Regions from separate parts of the Chryseobacterium proteolyticum genome, predicted to be linked through region 3. Evidence: riboswitches for the same ligand, from Rfam matches in the RefSeq annotation. Region 3 holds a riboswitch; each other region holds the start of a gene.
The links. Region 3 has a riboswitch for cobalamin ahead of ACJ5H0_RS14310 (TonB-dependent receptor plug domain-containing protein). Riboswitches for the same ligand answer to the same signal wherever they lie in the genome.
Positions count from the first base shown of each region.

Region 1: it holds a riboswitch for cobalamin, as region 3 does, so the genes downstream of both, metE (5-methyltetrahydropteroyltriglutamate--homocysteine S-methyltransferase) here and ACJ5H0_RS14310 (TonB-dependent receptor plug domain-containing protein) in region 3, are expected to answer to the same signal.
Region 2: it holds a riboswitch for cobalamin, as region 3 does, so the genes downstream of both, prpB (methylisocitrate lyase) here and ACJ5H0_RS14310 (TonB-dependent receptor plug domain-containing protein) in region 3, are expected to answer to the same signal.

Region 1 is NZ_JBJLWK010000001.1:964,318-970,550, reverse strand. Features, by position in the region: gene ACJ5H0_RS04510 (hypothetical protein) at 261-638, opposite strand; partial or broken gene metE (5-methyltetrahydropteroyltriglutamate--homocysteine S-methyltransferase) at 772-3,082, opposite strand; cobalamin riboswitch at 3,341-3,526, opposite strand; gene ACJ5H0_RS04500 (Lrp/AsnC family transcriptional regulator) at 3,681-4,142, shown strand; gene ACJ5H0_RS04495 (Crp/Fnr family transcriptional regulator) at 4,034-4,690, opposite strand; gene ACJ5H0_RS04490 (VOC family protein) at 4,738-5,085, opposite strand; gene ACJ5H0_RS04485 (hypothetical protein) at 5,208-5,681, opposite strand; gene ACJ5H0_RS04480 (hypothetical protein) at 6,065-6,233, opposite strand, start outside.
Region 2 is NZ_JBJLWK010000004.1:146,899-153,131, forward strand. Features, by position in the region: gene ACJ5H0_RS16445 (hypothetical protein) at 1-289, opposite strand, end outside; gene ACJ5H0_RS16450 (GntR family transcriptional regulator) at 585-1,025, shown strand; gene ACJ5H0_RS16455 (aminotransferase-like domain-containing protein) at 970-1,998, shown strand; cobalamin riboswitch at 2,265-2,457, shown strand; gene prpB (methylisocitrate lyase) at 2,863-3,771, shown strand; gene prpC (bifunctional 2-methylcitrate synthase/citrate synthase) at 3,764-4,909, shown strand; partial or broken gene ACJ5H0_RS16470 (bifunctional 2-methylcitrate dehydratase/aconitate hydratase) at 4,955-6,233, shown strand, end outside.
Region 3 is NZ_JBJLWK010000003.1:722,970-729,202, forward strand. Features, by position in the region: gene ACJ5H0_RS14285 (superoxide dismutase) at 15-689, shown strand; gene ACJ5H0_RS14290 (hypothetical protein) at 693-1,061, shown strand; gene ACJ5H0_RS14295 (MbnP family protein) at 1,276-2,112, shown strand; gene ACJ5H0_RS14300 (cytochrome-c peroxidase) at 2,102-3,151, shown strand; gene ACJ5H0_RS14305 (transporter) at 3,190-4,119, shown strand; cobalamin riboswitch at 4,220-4,403, shown strand; gene ACJ5H0_RS14310 (TonB-dependent receptor plug domain-containing protein) at 4,704-6,233, shown strand, end outside.

The DNA of each region.
Region 1 (6,233 bases), on a different contig from region 3:
AATTTTTTTTTCTGTCATCTTTTATAGTTTTGAAATTAAAGTGCTCAATTTCTTTTTGATTAATAGATGACATTAAATAATCATTAGCCTGTAAATAGCTAGAATCTTCTATTAACGATAAATTATAAAGGCAAATACTTAGTGATCTACTTATATGGTCTTCTAACTCATAATTATTTTCTAGTTTATAATAAAACTCTTTAGGGTTTTCGAAAACATTGTTATATTTGGTATTTTGTCCGCCTCCGTCAACATCAATTTTAGGGGCTATTTTTCCTTTTTTTTCTAAGCTTTACATTTAATCCTTTTGGATTTGTTTTAGATTCTAAACATCCTACAACAGCTCCTTTACCTGCTTTATCAAAACATATTGCTACATAAATACCATTTGATACTTTTTGATTAGGGGGTAAAATACAGATATGTGTTACATGTGGGAAGTTAGCTGCTCCTTTGGAAACCTCTATGGAAAGATTGATACCATTAAAAATTTTATATTTACTTTCTAATTCTTTTTTAAGGTTTTTAAGAGAATTTTTAACATTCACTAAAATTGGGTCGTCAGTTTTAATGACTTTTCCCTTTACTATAGGATTTTTTTGGCGAAATTCACATATTTCATTAAAATGTTCAATCATTAATTTTTTAAGTCTAATCTAAACTTTTTAAAAATTTATTCCAAATTTTATTTATTACCTTTAAAATAAACAAAAAAAACAGAAGCTTACACTTCTGCCTTGCAACATAAAAAAAATAATAATCAGCTTCTAACTAAACTTTCTCAGTCGAATAAGCTGCAGCCACTTCTTTCGAAGCTGCTACCATAGCGATCAATGCTTTTTCTGTTTCCTCCCAATGACGGGTTTTCAATCCGCAATCCGGATTTACCCAAAGCTGTTCTGCCGGGATTACGGCTTGTGCTTTTTTCAGCAATGCAACCATTTCCTCTTTTGATGGAACTCTTGGAGAGTGAATGTCATACACTCCGGGGCCGATCTCGTTTGGATATTTAAAGTCTGCGAAAGCATTCAATAACTCCATTTGGCTTCTTGAGCATTCTATCGTGATAACATCGGCATCCATATCAGCGATATTGTGGATAATGTCATTAAACTCGGAATAACACATATGCGTGTGGATCTGTGTAGCATCCTCGACACCGCTTGCGGAGATTCTGAAAGCTTCTACAGCCCATTGAAGGTAATTTTGCCATTCTGCCTCACGCAAAGGAAGACCTTCTCTGATAGCTGGTTCATCGATCTGGATAATTCTGATTCCTGCTTTTTCAAGATCGTTTACTTCATCACGGATTGCCAAAGCAATCTGCTTACAGGTGGTAGAACGAGGCTGATCATCACGTACAAATGACCATTGAAGAATGGTTACAGGGCCGGTCAACATTCCTTTTACCCATTTTTGAGTTAATGACTGGGCATATTGCGACCAGTAAACCGTCATTGGCTGAGGCCTGTGAACGTCTCCATAAATAACCGGTGGTTTTACACAGCGGCTTCCGTAGCTTTGAACCCATCCGTTTTGAGTAAATGCAAATCCTGCGAGCTGTTCCCCAAAATACTCGACCATATCGTTGCGTTCAAATTCTCCATGTACCAATACATCAATTCCGATTTCCTCTTGCCATTGGATGGTTCTCTGTGTTTCTTCTTTAAGCAGCTGATCATATTTCTGGGCGGTAAGATCTCCTTTCTTGAATTGAGCTCTCCAGCTTCTTACTTCTTTGGTTTGAGGAAAGGACCCAATTGTTGTTGTTGGAAATAAAGGAAGCTCCAATGCGTTCTGCTGTGCTTCTTTTCTCACATTAAAAGGACTGTTTCTCTGTGCGTCACTTTCTGTAGTTACGGTAACACGGTTTTTCACATCCTGATTGTGAATTAGTGTTGAAACTTTTCGGTTTTCAATAGCTTTTTTATTTTCAGCTAATTCCTGTAAAGTATTGTAATCCGGGTTTTCTGAAGCTAATTTTTTTTAAGGTAACAATTTCATAAACTTTTTGCCTGGCGAAAGCCATCCATTGTTTGATCTCCGGAGATAGTATATTTTCATTTTTCTCCAGGTCAAGATCGAAAGGAGAATGAAGTAATGAACATGACGGTGCAATGAAAACTCTTTCAGAACCTAATGCTGCAATAGCTTTTTTGATGAAAACCAGAGACTGATTGAAATCGTTTTTCCAGATATTTCTTCCGTCTACGACTCCTAATGAGAGGATTAATGTTTCAGGAATTGCATTGATGACCTCATCCAATTGTTCCGGGGCTCTTACCAGATCAATGTGTAGTGCATCAACAGGTAGAGTAGTGGCCAATGAAAGGTTATCTTTTAACCCATCAAAATAGGTGGTCACAATAAATTTAAGGTTCGGAAACTGTTTGGCAATTTCAGCATAAATGTTCTGGTAAACTTCTTTTGCTTTCTGATCAAGGTCTAGTGCTAAAAACGGCTCATCCAGCTGAATCCATTCTGCTCCGTTGTTTTCAAGCTCTTTTAAGATCTCAACGTAAACCGGAAGCAGATTTTGTGCTAAATCCAATTTATCAAAACCTTCTTCTTTTTCTTTTCCTAATAATAAATAGGTTACCAATCCAAGGATAACAGGCTTTGTATGAATTCCTGCTTCCTTCGCTTCAATAAACTCATTAACGATTTTATGGGAGAATAATTTGAATTGCTGATCTTTTTGGAATTCTGGAACGATATAATGATAATTGGTATCAAACCATTTTGTCATTTCCATGGCTGTAATATCGTGCCCTTCTTTCTGATAACCTCTGGCCATAGCAAAGTAAAGATCTAGCTCATTTGGTGTAATATCCTGATAACGGGAAGGAATAGCTCCAACAGACAATGTCATGTCCAATACCTGATCATAAAAAGAAAAGTCATTGGATGGAATCAGATCAATTCCGGCTTCTTGTTGTAGTTCCCAGTTTTGCTTTCTGATCTTTTTTCCTGCCTCTAAAAGTTCCTGTAACGATGTTTTACCTGCCCAATATAGTTCGCAGGCTTTTTTAAGTTCTCTGTTGCTACCGATTCGCGGATAGCCAAGGATGTGTGTTTGCATTTTCTTTAAACTTTTAATTAAATTTTGGTTTTAAAAGTTCTTATAATGCTTCATAACGCAATCGGGAAATAGTTTTTAGCAATAGAGAAGATACAATATAGACGTAATTTTCCCAGTGAAGAGTAGATTGTTAGGTAACCTGAAATTAATTTTCATAAAAAACATTACGTTTAAACTCAAATAAATTCTGAGTTAAAACCCAATCCAATACGTTCAAAAGTATCATCTGTATGACCAAAAGCTTCAGACCGCGAAAGCATTGTCAATTCGGGACAGGCAGGTCTCCTGACTTGTAACAGTTTTTGTCATCCTTCCCGCTTGTGGCAGTGGATATTCAGGGACAAAAACCTCTGTTGTGTTACTTACAGTTGCGCGACAGCTCGTGATTTTCACACGATTCCCTATTAATCTACCTTAAGTAAAACCTTTTCCGTTTGATGAAGTATGTTAAAGAACAAAATAGGGTGTAAAGGTATTAATTTAAGATGTTTAATTGGCTTAAATGTAAAAATTAAGGATATTGTTTTGTTTGAATTGAATTTGTAAGTTATTTATTCTGTAAATTTGAAAATATAAATCGAAAAAAGAATATTATCCTGTGGAAAGACTAGACGATAAAGACCTTCAATTGTTAAGGATCCTTCAAAAAAATGCAAAATTGACCGTTAAAGAATTGGCAAAGGAAATTAATCTTTCTCCATCTCCTGTTTTTGAGCGTGTTAAAAGGTTGGAGCAGGAGGGTTATATCAAACATTATGCGGCTGTCCTGGAAGCTGAGAAACTGAATCGTGGTTTTACAGTTTTCTGTCAGGTTAAATTAAAGATCCACGACAGGTCTGTGGGAAATGATTTTGTACAGGAAATTACACTGATAGACGAAGTTGCGGAATGCTATAATATTTCGGGCGATTTTGATTTCCTTCTCAAAGTTCAGGTACGCGATATGAAACACTACCAGGATTTTGTATTTAATAAATTAGGTTCCGTCGACTCGATAGGAAGCACACACAGTACTTTTGTAATGGCAGAAGTGAAGAATAACCATGGAGTTACTATATAGAGTACATCTCTTATTAGATTTTTTTTTCCTCTGATCCTGCTTAATGATACAGAAGTGATACCAAGATAAGATGCAATATAATACTGAGGAACCCGGCGGAAAATCTCGGGGGATTGCTTTATAAGCTCATTATATCTTTCCTCTGCAGAATCTTTTATACGGGAAATAAAGAGCTTCTGATATTTAAGTAAGCGTTCCTGTAGATAGCTGTAATAAAGTTCCTTGCTGTCCGGATTATTTTCAATTATTTGTCTGAAATCCTCAATAGAAGTGCTGTATACAGTACAGGGTTCTATCGTTTCGATATTATAAATACTTGGAGAATTATAAAACAAACTTTCCCACGACGAAATAAAGTTTCCTTCAAACAAAAACTGAAATGTAATTTCCTTACCGTCATTATTAAGCCAACCTCTGGCAACTCCTTTTTTGAGATAGTAAAATTTACGCGCCATCTTACCTTCTTCCGTTAGCAAGGTTTTGTTGGGTAATTCTTCCTGTTCGAAATTACTAAGGATTTTAGCCAAGGCGTTTTTATCTGGGGACATGCTCAAGAAGATTTTAAATATAATTACTCACTTCAATCAGGTTCTGATCAGGATCCCGGAAGTAGACGGACCTTATTTTGCCTGTTGCTCCGGTTCTGATAACAATACCCTCGATGATTTCGATGTTTTTTTTCTTTAAGTTCTTTTAAAATATCATGTACATCTGTTGTGGCAATAAAGCACAGATCTGCAGAACCGGGAGTAGCATGTAGTGCCTTTGGCTCAAATTCATTGCCTTTCTGATGCAGGTTGATTTTTTGGTTTCCAAAAGCAAGCGCTTTCCGGTTATCTCCGAATGAGACCGCTTCAAATCCAAGGATGTCTGTATAAAAAGAGATGGTTTTTTCGATATCAGCTACCGTTAGAACGATATGATCAATGTTTTGAATTTCCATGGTTTTGTTTTTAATGTAAACACTGCATATTTTTTATGCTGTGTTTGAAATATTAATAAAGATAATCAATATTGATCAGACCCCTTCTCAATGGAACAAGGACTGTATCATTGGTATTCATTTCAAAAATGGGTTTTAAATTTTTTTTTCAGCCTGAATGTATTTACTTTATTCAAATCATTATTATCATGTATTGAGGTTTTACCATTCAACCAAAAGGTCTTATAATCTTGATGATTAACAACTTTATATTCTTTTGAATTTCTTCCTTTCTCAACTTTCATATTGATGTAAAGTAAAAGATCATTTATTGGACGATGTAATCCTGCGAAACAACTGAGTCCTAAAACAAAAATAGCAATGGGTAAGTTTGAAAGATCTTTTATTTTTGATTTAATTGTTAAGAAAAACATTAGGGACAAAAGAGCGAAAAATACAATCACTGTATATTTCCAGGAGCTTTCTTCAAAATTTTTGAGATCAGAAGATAAGTAGGTCTCTCTGATCATCGGTTGTAATACAAAATTATGTACAAAGAAAATGATTAGAAAAACACTAAAAAATACTATTTGGGATGTTGATGTTTTTTTTAACATTTATGTTGATTATAATCTATGGTGAATTTCTCATAATAATTTTCAAGAGCAATGTCATCTTGCCTTACTGGATTGTTGAATTTTACGTTTTAACAATATGTAAATCAAAGCTAAGATCAAAAAAATAAATGATTGAATAATAATGACTATTATTTCTGAATCCCTAGCAGCAAATCTAATCATAAAGCTAACAACTGAAATGGGATATGTTATCATCAAACCATAAATAGAATATTGACAGTAAAATATATCTGAAGGGTAGCATCCAAAAAGCGACACTAGTGCAATTATCTGATAAATTGAAAATAATAAGAAAATTACATTAAGCTGTTTGATGCTTGAAATTTTTAAAATCATCTGACACTGCTATAATTAAAGATCTTCTAATCTAGCCTCTGCTGCTGCAGGTAGGTCAAAGTTGAATTTTTAACAAACTCTTCCATAGAAGTTTCTTTACCTGCATTTTTATTAGTCAGTTCAAAAAGATATTGAATTAAATTGCCCAGTTTACTATCCTTGCAGGTCACTCTGAATCTTTTGGCCTTCAGGCTG
Region 2 (6,233 bases), on a different contig from region 3:
CAAATCCAACCGAATTGAAGAATGAGAGCATGGGATCATCTTCAGTTATGCTGATCCAGATACGATCTGTAAAAGTAATAGCTGATCTGCTTTTGTTCCATAATGATTGTCTTATTTCAGGCTGATCATATTCAGGAAGGATAGAAAAATCAATTATTTCCGTCATTCTCTCCCCTTCGGTTGCTTCCGGATATAATGATCCGCTTTTAAAAAGGCAATAACCGACGGGTTCATGATCTGCAAATACCATAATGAGCTGGGTGGATAAGTCATTCAGGATATTGATCATTTTCCTGTATTCTACATTTTCGGCAAGGTATTCTTCAATTTTTTTCCGATGAAACTTTTCCAGAATAGGTATTTCTGATATAAGGTCTCATGACAGCAAAAAGGTGATCGATTCCCTGGTCTGATCCTACGGTAAATTTGGATATAATTTCCATTATGATTCTTTTTTTACCCAAAGCTAATGGATTATTAAACTGTTGTATGAGTACAGTTGAGTACAATTGAATCAGTACAGTTGGTTTTTAATCATTTGTGCAAACACATTTGTACATTTGCTATGAAAAAGATGAAACGCCATGAAGACGTACAGATATGAGATTTTTACCACTGCTATTGAAGATAAAATAAAGACTGGAATGTTAAAGCCCGGCACCCGTCTACCGTCTGTGAGAGAGATTAAAGAAAATTATCATCTGAGTACAAGTTCGGTTCAAAGTGGTTATGATCATCTGGTGATGAAAGGATGGGTGAAAAATATTCCCCGTTCCGGTTATTTTGTAGCAGCTGATATTCCACAAATAAACAGTGAAATCTTACCACTTTACCCAGTCTCAAAAAATGAAGTTTTCAATAAAAACGTTGCTCTGATTTCATCAAGAAATAAGCCCTCCGAATATACCTCATTTAATTCGGCAGCACCTACGGATCTTTTGATTCCGCAAAAGCTCATTTTAAAAAAAAATGCAGGAAGTGATCCGCGAAAAAGGGACTTCACTTCTTCGCTACTATCCTGCTAACGGGTCATTAGAACTAAGAGATCTTATCGCTAAACGTGCTTCTCAATATGGATACACATTGCATCCTGAAAAATTAATCATTACAGATGGAGCATTGCAGGCACTTTACATTGCCCTGGCATCTGTGACAAATGCCGGTGATCTCATTGCTGTTGAAAGTCCGTGCGTTTTTTCTGTTTTGGAAGTAATTGCCAATCTGAAACTTAAAGCCATAGAAATTCCTGTCCGGGATAGAGATGGTTTTGATACGGGATATTTAAAAAAGATATGCGCGGATCATAATATCAGATCTCTTGTAGTTACACCTAATTTTCACAATCCTACCGGAATTCTGATGTCGGATATTGTAAAAAAAGAACTGCTTTCCATTGCGGAAGAATATGAGTTTCCGATTATCGAAAATGATATTTACGGAGACCTTTATTTTGGCAATGAGAGACCTTCGGGGATTGGGAGTTTTGATACCGGTGGCTGGGTAATAACTTTTTCTTCTTTTTCTAAAACATTGGCTCCCGGTATTCGCCTGGGATGGATGCATTCGGGAAAATTCCATGCGGAAGCAGAGAGAACCAGGTTTGCCTTAGGAAGATCTGTTGCTCCGGTATATCAGGAAATGGTCATTAAACTGCTTGAAGACCATAGCTATGATAAACATTTGCGTTCATTTCGTAAACAGCTATATAAGCAGGCTAAAGATGTGCTAGAGGTATTAAAAAGCCATTTTCCGGATGGGTCTTATTTTGAAGATCCTCAGGGTGGATACAGCATTTGGGGAAGTTTGCCTGAAGGAGTGGATATGGAGAAATTTTACGCTTATTGCGAACAGCAAAGAATATTATTTACTCCAGGAGAAATTTTTAGTCTTACCGATCAGTTCAGGTACCATTTCAGGATTATTTTTGCAGAACGTATCACATCCCATAGCCTGTTGGCTTTGCAAAATATAGGTGAGAATTTGAAACAGATATTGTGAGTGTTTTTCCGGCTTTTATCTGTTAATTCAGAATCATATTTTCATATTGAGAGCATATGCTTTTCTCAATAATCGTGTTTGTCGGATTTTTTTTGCAAGTGGCTTTTACATAATCAAGATCATTTTGATTATGATTTTGAAAATTGAAAATATATTTATAATGCCTATTTTCAAAGAATTACGAATTCCTAACTGTTGTTCGTAAATAATTATTTTCGTGTTTCAATAAAATACCTATATTTACCACCAAGGAGTTCATTTATACTTCTTTATCAACCGGAATTGGTTACACTTAGCTGTGAATTAAAAGGGAATCGTGTGTGAATCACGAACTGTCGCGCAACTGTAAGTAACACTCAAAAGGTTTTTATCAATCAGGGTTCACTGTTCTTTTTTTGAATGGGAAGGACGATAAAAATTGTTACAAGTCAGGAGACCTGCCTATTTCGAATTGACGATGCTTTCGCGATCTGAAGCTTATAGTCAGGTATGATACGATGTGATAACAGTGCCCGATATCTTTTTGTGTACATTATCATTTTTAAGAAATGGTTTACAGGTTTTGCTTTTCAGGGCTGTATCATTTCTACAGCTTGCTCGTATTAGTCCCTTTCCATAATTTTCTCTTTTACAAAGTATTGTGAAGTTTTATCAGCACCTTTTATATTGATTTATAAGCATTACAGGCTGATGGCAGCAATCTTTGACCGGATTGTTATTACATGAAAATGTAATGAGGCTGTTCAACCATTCATTAAGGTTTATAGGTCGTTTAATTATTTTAATCATTTAAAGAATAATCTTTCTTTAAATTGTTGGAAGAATGTGAGTTAAAATACATCAAAACGAACAATAATATTAAAGATGAGTAAAAATGTAAGTCTAGAGTCTGCCGGATTACGTTTCCGGGAGACGATGCAAAAAGAAAACCCTCTTCAGATTGTCGGGGCTATCAATGCCAATCATGCATTGCTGGCGCAACAGGCAGGATTCAATGCTATTTATCTTTCCGGAGGAGGAGTTGCTGCAGGATCGTTGGGAATTCCGGATCTGGGAATTACGACCCTTGAGGATGTTCTGATCGATATTCAACGAATAACCAATGTATGTGATTTACCTCTATTGGTGGATGTAGATACGGGGTTTGGTCCTTCGGCATTCAACGTAGCAAGAACTGTAAAATCATTAATTAAAGCCGGAGCAGGTGCTTTGCATATTGAAGACCAGGTGGGAGCGAAACGTTGTGGGCACCGTCCAGGTAAAGAAGTGGTAAGCAAAGAGGAAATGGTAGACCGTTTGAAGGCTGCTGTTGATGCTCGGACGGATGAAAATTTTGTGATCGGGGCACGTACTGATGCTTTTGCCAATGAAGGGCTTGAAAAAACATTGGAAAGGGCTGTTGCCTATAAAGAAGCCGGAGCAGATTTCATCTTTGCGGAGGCTGTTCCTGATTTAAGCTATTATCAAAAGTTTGTAGACGCTACAGGTATTCCTGTACTGGCCAATATTACAGAATTCGGAATGATTAAAATGTATACTGCTGATGAACTGAAAGATGCGGGAGTCGGTTTGATTTTATATCCCCTTTCTGCTTTCCGGGCGGCAAATAAGGCAGCACTGAATGTTTACGAGCATATCCGGAAAGATGGAACCCAGGCTCATGTAATTGATACCATGCAGACCCGGGAAGAGCTTTACAAAAGCATTGGATACCATGATTACGAACAAAAATTAGATAACCTATTTAAACAGAACAAGAATGTCAATGAATAACGAACCAACATTTAAGCCTAAGAAAAGTGTAGCGCTTTCCGGGGTTGCCGCAGGTAATACTGCACTTTGCAGTGTAGGAAAAAGTGGAAATGATCTCCATTACAGAGGTTATGACATTTTGGACCTCGCAGAAAAAGCAGAATTTGAGGAGGTAGCCTATCTTCTTATTTACGGACAGCTACCAACAGGAGCCCAGCTAAAAAACTATAAAGCCAAATTGAAATCACTGAGAGGATTACCACATTCTGTAAGAAATATCCTGAAAAGTATTCCTGCAGCTGCCCATCCGATGGATGTAATGCGCTCCATGGTTTCAGCAATTGGAAGTATTCAGCCTGAAAAAGACGATCATAATGTGGCGGGAGCAAGGGATATTGCAGACAAATTACTGGCATCATTCAGTTCCGGACTTTTGTATTGGTATCATTATACGCATAACGGAAAAGAGATTGATGTAGAAACTGATGATGATACTATTGGGGGCCATTTTCTTCACCTGTTGCATGGTAAAAAAGCACCTGATTCCTGGGTGAAGGCAATGGAAATCTCTCTTAATCTGTATGCAGAGCATGAATTTAACGCTTCTACTTTTACTGCGCGTGTTATTGCGGGAACCTCTTCAGATTTTTATTCCTGTATAACGGGAGCTATCGGTGCTTTAAGAGGTCCTAAACATGGTGGGGCGAATGAAGTGGCTTTCGAAATTCAGAGTCGTTATAATTCCCCGGATGAAGCGGAAGAGGATATCAGAAGGCGTATTGGTAACAAAGAAGTAATTATTGGATTTGGACATCCGGTGTACACCATATCGGATCCGCGAAACGTAGTGATAAAAAAAGTAGCGAAAGAACTTTCCGAAGAGGCCGGAGATATGTTGCTTTATCATATTGCTGAAAGGCTGGAAACCATAATGTGGGAAGAAAAGAAAATGTTCCCTAACCTGGATTGGTTCTCAGCGGTTTCGTATCATCTGATGGGAGTGCCAACCCTTATGTTCACTCCGTTATTTGTTATTTCAAGAGTCACCGGATGGAGTGCCCACATCATTGAACAAAGGCAGGATGGCAAAATTATCCGTCCAAGTGCCAATTACACCGGGCCTGAAAATAAAGAATTTGTTCCTATCACAAGCAGATAATACAATCGATTTAAAATATAAACTAATTAAACTTAAAACAAAAAGATGTCATCACACATTTCAAATGAAAGACCACAACCAGATCAGGTATTAACAGATATTGCAGATTACGTATTGAACTTCGAAATTAAAAACGACCTGGCCTGGAAAACGGCCCAATACTGCCTTTTAGATACTATTGGATGTGGATTGGAAGCTTTAACTTATCCTGCCTGTACGAAATTATTGGGACCTATTGTAAAAGGAACTGTTGTTCCGAATGGAGCAAAAGTGCCGGGAACTCAGTTTCAATTGGATCCGGTTCAGGCGGCTTTCAATATCGGAGCTATTATTCGTTGGCTGGATTTTAATGATACATGGCTAGCTGCAGAATGGGGACATCCTTCTGATAACTTAGGAGGAATTTTAGCAACCGCTGACTGGTTGTCCAGAACCCATATTGCAGAAGGAAAAGCTCCTTTGAAAATGAAGCAGGTGCTGGAAGCCATGATCATGGCGCATGAGATTCAGGGTGTAATTGCTCTTGAAAATTCATTCAACAGAGTAGGTTTAGATCACGTTTTATTAGTGAAGTTGGCTTCTACGGCCGTTGTAGGGAAATTAATTGGATTGACCCGTGATGAGCTGATCAATGCGATCTCATTGGCCTTTGTGGACGGACAATCTTTAAGAACATACCGTCATGCTCCTAACACAGGAAGTCGTAAGTCATGGGCAGCCGGAGATGCCACTTCCAGAGCTGTCCGTTTAGCATTAATTGCCAAAACCGGCGAAATGGGTTATCCTTCGGTACTTACGGCTAAAACATGGGGATTCTATGATGTTTCATTTAAAGGAAATGAATTCAAATTTCAGCGTGAATACGGTTCTTATGTAATGGAGAATGTATTGTTTAAGATCTCTTTCCCTGCTGAATTCCATTCACAAACAGCCGTGGAAGCAGCTATGACATTGCACCATCAATTAAAAGGGATGGGCAAAACAACTGACGATATTAAAAAAAATTACTATTCGTACGCATGAAGCGGCTATCAGGATTATCGATAAAAAAGGTCCCCTGAATAATCCTGCAGACAGAGATCATGCGATTCAATATATGGTAGCGGTACCTCTTATCTTCGGAAGGCTGACTGCTGCCGACTATGAAGATAATATTGCTTCAGATGCAAGGATTGATATTCTTCGTGATAAAATTGAATGTATCGAGGAGGTTCAGTTTACCACTGATTACCATGATCCTGAAAAACGTTCCATTGCCAATGCATTAACAGTAGAGTTAAATGACGGAACTGTTTTGGAAGAAGTAAAAGTAGAGTATCCTATA
Region 3 (6,233 bases):
AAATACAAAACATTATGAAGATTATGAAAATAGCTGCCTTAGGTGCAGTTTTGGCAGCGCAATTTGCTTTTGCGCAATTCAAGCAAACTCCTTTATCATACGCTTACAATGCGTTGGAAGGTTCAATAGATGCGCAAACCATGGAAATCCATTATACAAAGCATGCTGCGGGGTATGTAAGTAATTTGAATAAGGCAATTGCTGGAACACCTCAGGAAAAAGAGACTTTATTCCAGATCCTTTCTAAAGTTTCAACTCTTAGTCCAACGATCAGAAACAACGCCGGAGGACATTTTAACCACGAACTTTTCTGGACCATGTTAACGCCTGAGAAAAATACCCAGCCTTCTGCGAAATTACTAAAAGCAATTACAGAAACTTTTGGAAGTCTTGATGCCTTTAAAGAGAAAATGAGCAAGGCAGGAGCTGATCGTTTTGGTTCCGGTTGGGCATGGCTTTCCGTGGATAAGAACGGAAAGTTGTTTGTTTCTTCAACTCCTAATCAGGATAATCCTTTAATGGATGTTGTAGAAGAAAAAGGAACTCCAATTCTTGGAATTGATGTATGGGAGCATGCTTATTATTTAAAATATCAGAATAAGAGAGCTGACTATCTTACCGCGATCTGGAACGTATTAAACTGGAAAGAGGTAAGTAAGAGATATGAAAATGCACTGAGCAAAAAATAGATCATGAATTATATTTGCAGCATATTCCTTACCCTCTATATGGTGGTCAGACCTCTGATCCCCATCATGGAATATGCTGTAAATTATGATTATATTGTTGAGGTCCTTTGTGTTAACAAAAACAAACCAGAGCTGAATTGTAATGGTAAATGTTATTTGAGTAAAGAACTCGCTAAAACCAATGATACAGAAACAGCCCCTTTGAGTAAGGGAAAAAATTCCGGACAAAAAATTCTTGATATTTACATCCTTCCGGAAATAACAGAAATAAAAAACACAGATCTAACATACGATCACAATTTTACTTTTATTTATCAAAAGAATTACTCTTTTCTTTTCCTGAAACATATTTTCAGGCCGCCGGTTTTTTAAAGTTGTTTATACATCTTATCACCAATTGTTAAAGTTCACATACTGCGAAAATTACAGATTTTCCACACTCATGTGTTCTTCATAATTGTTTCATGATTCACTTTATAATTCTAAAGTGCTAAAACTTTTATGCCTATTGGGATTGAGAAAATGAATGTTTTCAACATTCGATGTTTATTTCTATTCAAACAAATACAATTTAAAAAAATCAACAATGAAAATTTATAAATTTTTATCTCTATTGTTTATTGGCCTTATATTACTTAGTGCTTCATCATGTCAGAGTAATGACGATAGGGATAATTCACAGGATACTACACCGGGAAACCTACAGATAAAGTTTGAAAACGGATTCAATAACCTTGGCGGTATTGTTTTGAATCAGACAACCCAAACTTCTTCAAGCGGACAAAAACACCAGTTTTCTACTTTAAAATATATTGTAAGTAATATCAGCCTGATTGATGAATCCGGGAAAGAATTTAAATACAATGAAAATAATCCTGATAAAGGAGCCTTTATCATAGACCAGGCAGATGCCGTAGCAGGAATCGTTTATGTAAACCTTACCGGAATTCCTAAAAACAATTATAAAAAAGTGAAGTTTGGTCTGGGAATCAGCCAGAATGCTTATCTCCTGGGAATGGACGGGCAGGCAGAGTTTTGGAATAAAGCTAAAACAAAGGGGATGTCCTGGTCCTGGGCTGCGGGCTATGTTTTTGTAAAGCTGGAAGGGAAATACGGGAGTACTGCTGCAGAGAAGGAGTTTATGAATCATACGGGAAATATGGGAAATGTAGCGGCTAATAATACTCCTGATTTATACCGGGAAATTACTTTAGACCTCCCAACAACGGCGAGAGTGACCGGAAAAATAAGACCGTCGATTCATATTTTGGCCGATCTTAATCAGTATCTGAGTGGTGACACAAAACTTACCCTTAATACATCTAACGATATGATGATGGGATCGAGTCCGCATTTGGTAAGTGTAACCAACAACCTTACTAAAATGTTTACCGTAAACCACGTTCATAATGATGAAGATTAAAAATATTCTGAAGGCAGGATTGATTATTGTTACATTTTTTAATATCATATCGTGCTCAGATGAGGTTATTGAGCCATTGGAAAAGGATGAGGCTTATAACTTACAGTTTCCAGCTTATTTTCCTGAAATGACGTTTGATAAAACGGGGAATTCGATCACCAAAAATGGAGTAGAGCTGGGAAGGAAATTATTCTACGAAGGAAGGCTTTCCCGAAATAATACCATTTCGTGCGGCTTCTGCCATATACAGGAAAATGCTTTTACGCACCATGGGCATAATGTGAGCCATGGGGTGGATGACAGGATCGGAATACGCAATGCCCCTCCTATCCAGAATATGGCATTCTTAAAGCGATATATGTGGGATGGGGTAATTCATAACCTTAATGAGCAACCCATTATTCCTATTACCGACGCAAACGAAATGGATAGTTCAATGCCTGAAGTGATTGCTAAATTAAATGCCGATAGCAAGTATAGAAATCTTTTCAAAGCCGCTTATGGTGATGAATATATTACAGGGGAAAGGGTTTTGAAGGCTTTGTCACAGTTCATGGTAACGATGATTTCTGCTAATTCTAAGTATGACCAGTATAAGCAGGGAAAAGCAACTTTTACTACAACGGAAATGAAGGGAATGGCACTATTCCAGCAGAAATGTTCCTCATGCCATAGTGGAGAATTGTTTACGGATGAAAGTTTCCGCAATACAGGGATGTATTACAATAGTCAGTTTAAGGATGCCGGGCGTTATAGGGTAACATTGGATCAGGTAGATTGGATGAAATTCCGGGTACCCAGCTTAAGGAATGTGGAATATACAGCACCTTATATGCATGACGGGAGATTCTATACCCTGGATGCTGTTCTTAATTTTTACTCGGATAATGTAGAGGACAATCCTAACCTTGATCCGCTGCTTAAACAAAACGGACATATCGGACTCACGATGAACAATGCGGAGAAGCAGTCCATTATTGCTTTCCTGAAAACTCTATCTGATAAAGACTTTGTTACCAACCCAAAATTCTCAGAATAAATTTTAATCAAACATGAAAAACATTTTTTTTAATAGTATTGGGTTTATTTTTATGCCAAATAGCCTATGCAGAACCCATAAGAGACAGTTTGTATATTCCTGAAAATAGTTTTAACCCCAGCAAATTTTTTGATGATGATTGTGATGCTTGTGGCTGTGCTGCAGGAAATGGATCATCAGGATTTGAGTCTTTGCTTAATCCTCAATTTATAGGAATAAAATATTTTGCACAGCATTATAAAGCCAAAGAAAACCTTTTTGTGAATGATCTCACCCAGGATCAGTACTTCAATACCATCCAGTTATGGGGAAAAGTTCCCATTACGAAAAAGCTGAGTGTTTACGGGAGTCTCCCTTTTCAGTTTCATGAAAAAAAAACAATGCAGGGAGACATCAGAATTAATGGAATAGGGGATCTGAATGTAATGGGTATTTATCAGCTGATCAATTCTAAAGATGCATCTCACCAATTAAATGGAGGATTAGGAATAAAAGTTCCGTTAGGAAGATTTGATGAAAAAGGAATTACGGGAGTGAATCCGAGTTTCCAATTGGGAACAGGAAGCTGGGATTATCAGATGGTTGTGAATTATAAATACCAAAAGAACAAAGTTGCGGTAATTGTTAATACGGATTATACTGTTAAAGGTGAAAATAAGAAGTATTATCAGTTTGGAAACCAATGGAACTATGCAGCTACCGGATTTTATCAGCTTTATGCGGACAAAAAAATGATCTTTTCCGGGAAAGCCGGATTACAGGGAGAAGTATATGATAGGAATAAGCAATTTGATGAAGCCTTACCGGATACTGCCGGAAGTGCTTTATATGGAAAATTAGGCTTTGAACTTTCCTATAGTAAATGGAGCCTGGGTAGTGAACTGATGCTTCCTGCCTATTCAAATCTGGCCGGTGGAAACATTGAAGCTAAATCCAGATTCAGTGTGTTTATTAACTTTGGGATATAAAAATCAAATGAACATTCCGTTACTCATGTAACGGAATGTTTGTTTTTATTCTGTTGAAAATCATTTTATTAAGTATAATATTGTTTCTAAGAAGAATTTTCTATCTTTGCCGGAATCTGGTGAGCTGTAAAAGGCTTTTAAAAGGGAATCCGGTGTAAATCCGGAACAGACCCGCTGCTGTAAACTCTAAACCAAAATTTTTGATGTATATATCCACTGTTTTTAATGGGAAGGATTTCAAAAATGGAGTAAGTCAGAAGACCTGCCAGAAGATTAAAGTTTGATGCTTTCGTGGAATAAAGCTAAGGACAACAATGCTTCTGTGCAGCTATGGCTGTACAATGTTATTGCTGCTTTCTTATATCCATTAGTGTCAAGATTATTCTCAGTGAGCTAATGGAACCGAAATTTACTTTTACAACTAAAAAAATAATTATCACAATCCTTGTGCTAATTAACCAGCTTTATTTTTCTCAGTCAAGAGATAGTATAAAGGAAAAAGGGATCCTTCCGGTTACCATTATAAAAAAGATTTTAAAGAAATTCTTCCCGCTCAAACTCTTTCAGGAGAACAGCTGGAAAGGTTGAACAGCCAGTCCGTAGCCGATGCATTACGCTATTTTTCGGGAGTACAGATCAAGGATTACGGTGGAATTGGCGGATTGAAAACGGTTAATATCCGAAGCATGGGTAGCCAGCATGTCGGTGTTTTCTATGATGGGATTCAATTGGGAAATGCACAAAACGGGGTTATCGATCTGGGAAAGTTTTCGCTGGATGATATCGGAGAAATTTCATTATACAACGGACAGAAAAGTGAGATCTTTCAGCCTGCAAAAGATTTTGGATCTTCCGGCTCAATTTATCTCCAACCCAAGACTCCTTATTTTTCCGGAAATAAAAAAACGAATCTTGTACTTAGAATAAAAAACAGCTCAATCGATCTTTTCAACCCGTCATTTCGATTGGAGCAAAAGCTTTCAGATAAAATTTCCGTAAGTTTCAGCTCCGAATTTATACAGAGTGACGGACAATATAAATACAAATACCAGAAAAAACACCCTGATGGTACTATAGCCAATGATACAATTGCAACAAGATATGATTCTTATATTACTGCCAAAAGATTTGAGACCAGCCTGCAGGGAAATCTGAATAATGGAGACTGGAATGTCAGGGGCTACGGATATATTTCAGATCGTGGGATTCCCTCAGCAATTGTGAATAATGGTTTTGATCCGAAAGGACAAAAATTACTTGATAGAAATTATTTTGTTCAGGCTCACCTGAGGAAAAAAATATTTTCAAAATTTGAGACTCAGCTCAAAGCTAAATTTGCCTACGACTATACCCGGTATATGGATACGGTAAATGTAGCTGAAACGGCTTTAAAAACGGATAATACATATATCCAGAGAGAATTATATTTATCATCTTCCAATATTTACTCAATTACACCAAACTGGGATGTTAGTGCTAATGTTGATTTCCAGTATAATAATCTGGATTCCGATCTTAAGCTTTTCTCATTTCCCACGCGTTATACCTCATTGGTTGCTTTTGCAACCACTTACCAATGGAACCGGTTTAAATTTCTTGGAAGTGTTTTAGGCACTTTTATTCGGGAGAATGTTGAACGTAATTCCAAGTCGCCGGATAAGAGTGAATGGACACCCTCTGCATTTTTGAGTTACCAGCCACTGGCCTTTAAGAATTTAACTGTGAGAGCATTTTATAAAAGGATTTTTAGAATGCCGACTTTCAATGACCTGTACTATACCATGATCGGGAATGTTTTTCTTAAACCTGAATTTACCAATCAATATGACGTAGGTTTTACTTATCAGAAGACTTATAACCATCAGGTTCTGAAAAGTATTTACTTCAAGGCAGACGGGTATTATAACAAAGTGGAAAATAAGATCATTGCAGTGCCCACAACCAATCTTTTCAGATGGATGATGACGAATCTTGGAGATGTTCAGATCATAGGATCAGATGTGAATATACAGGCTGAGCTGGACCTTGGGAAAGTAATATTGAAACCATTGTTGAGCTATACCTACCAAAGTGCACGCGATTTTACTGAAAAAGGAGAGTCATATTATGGAGAT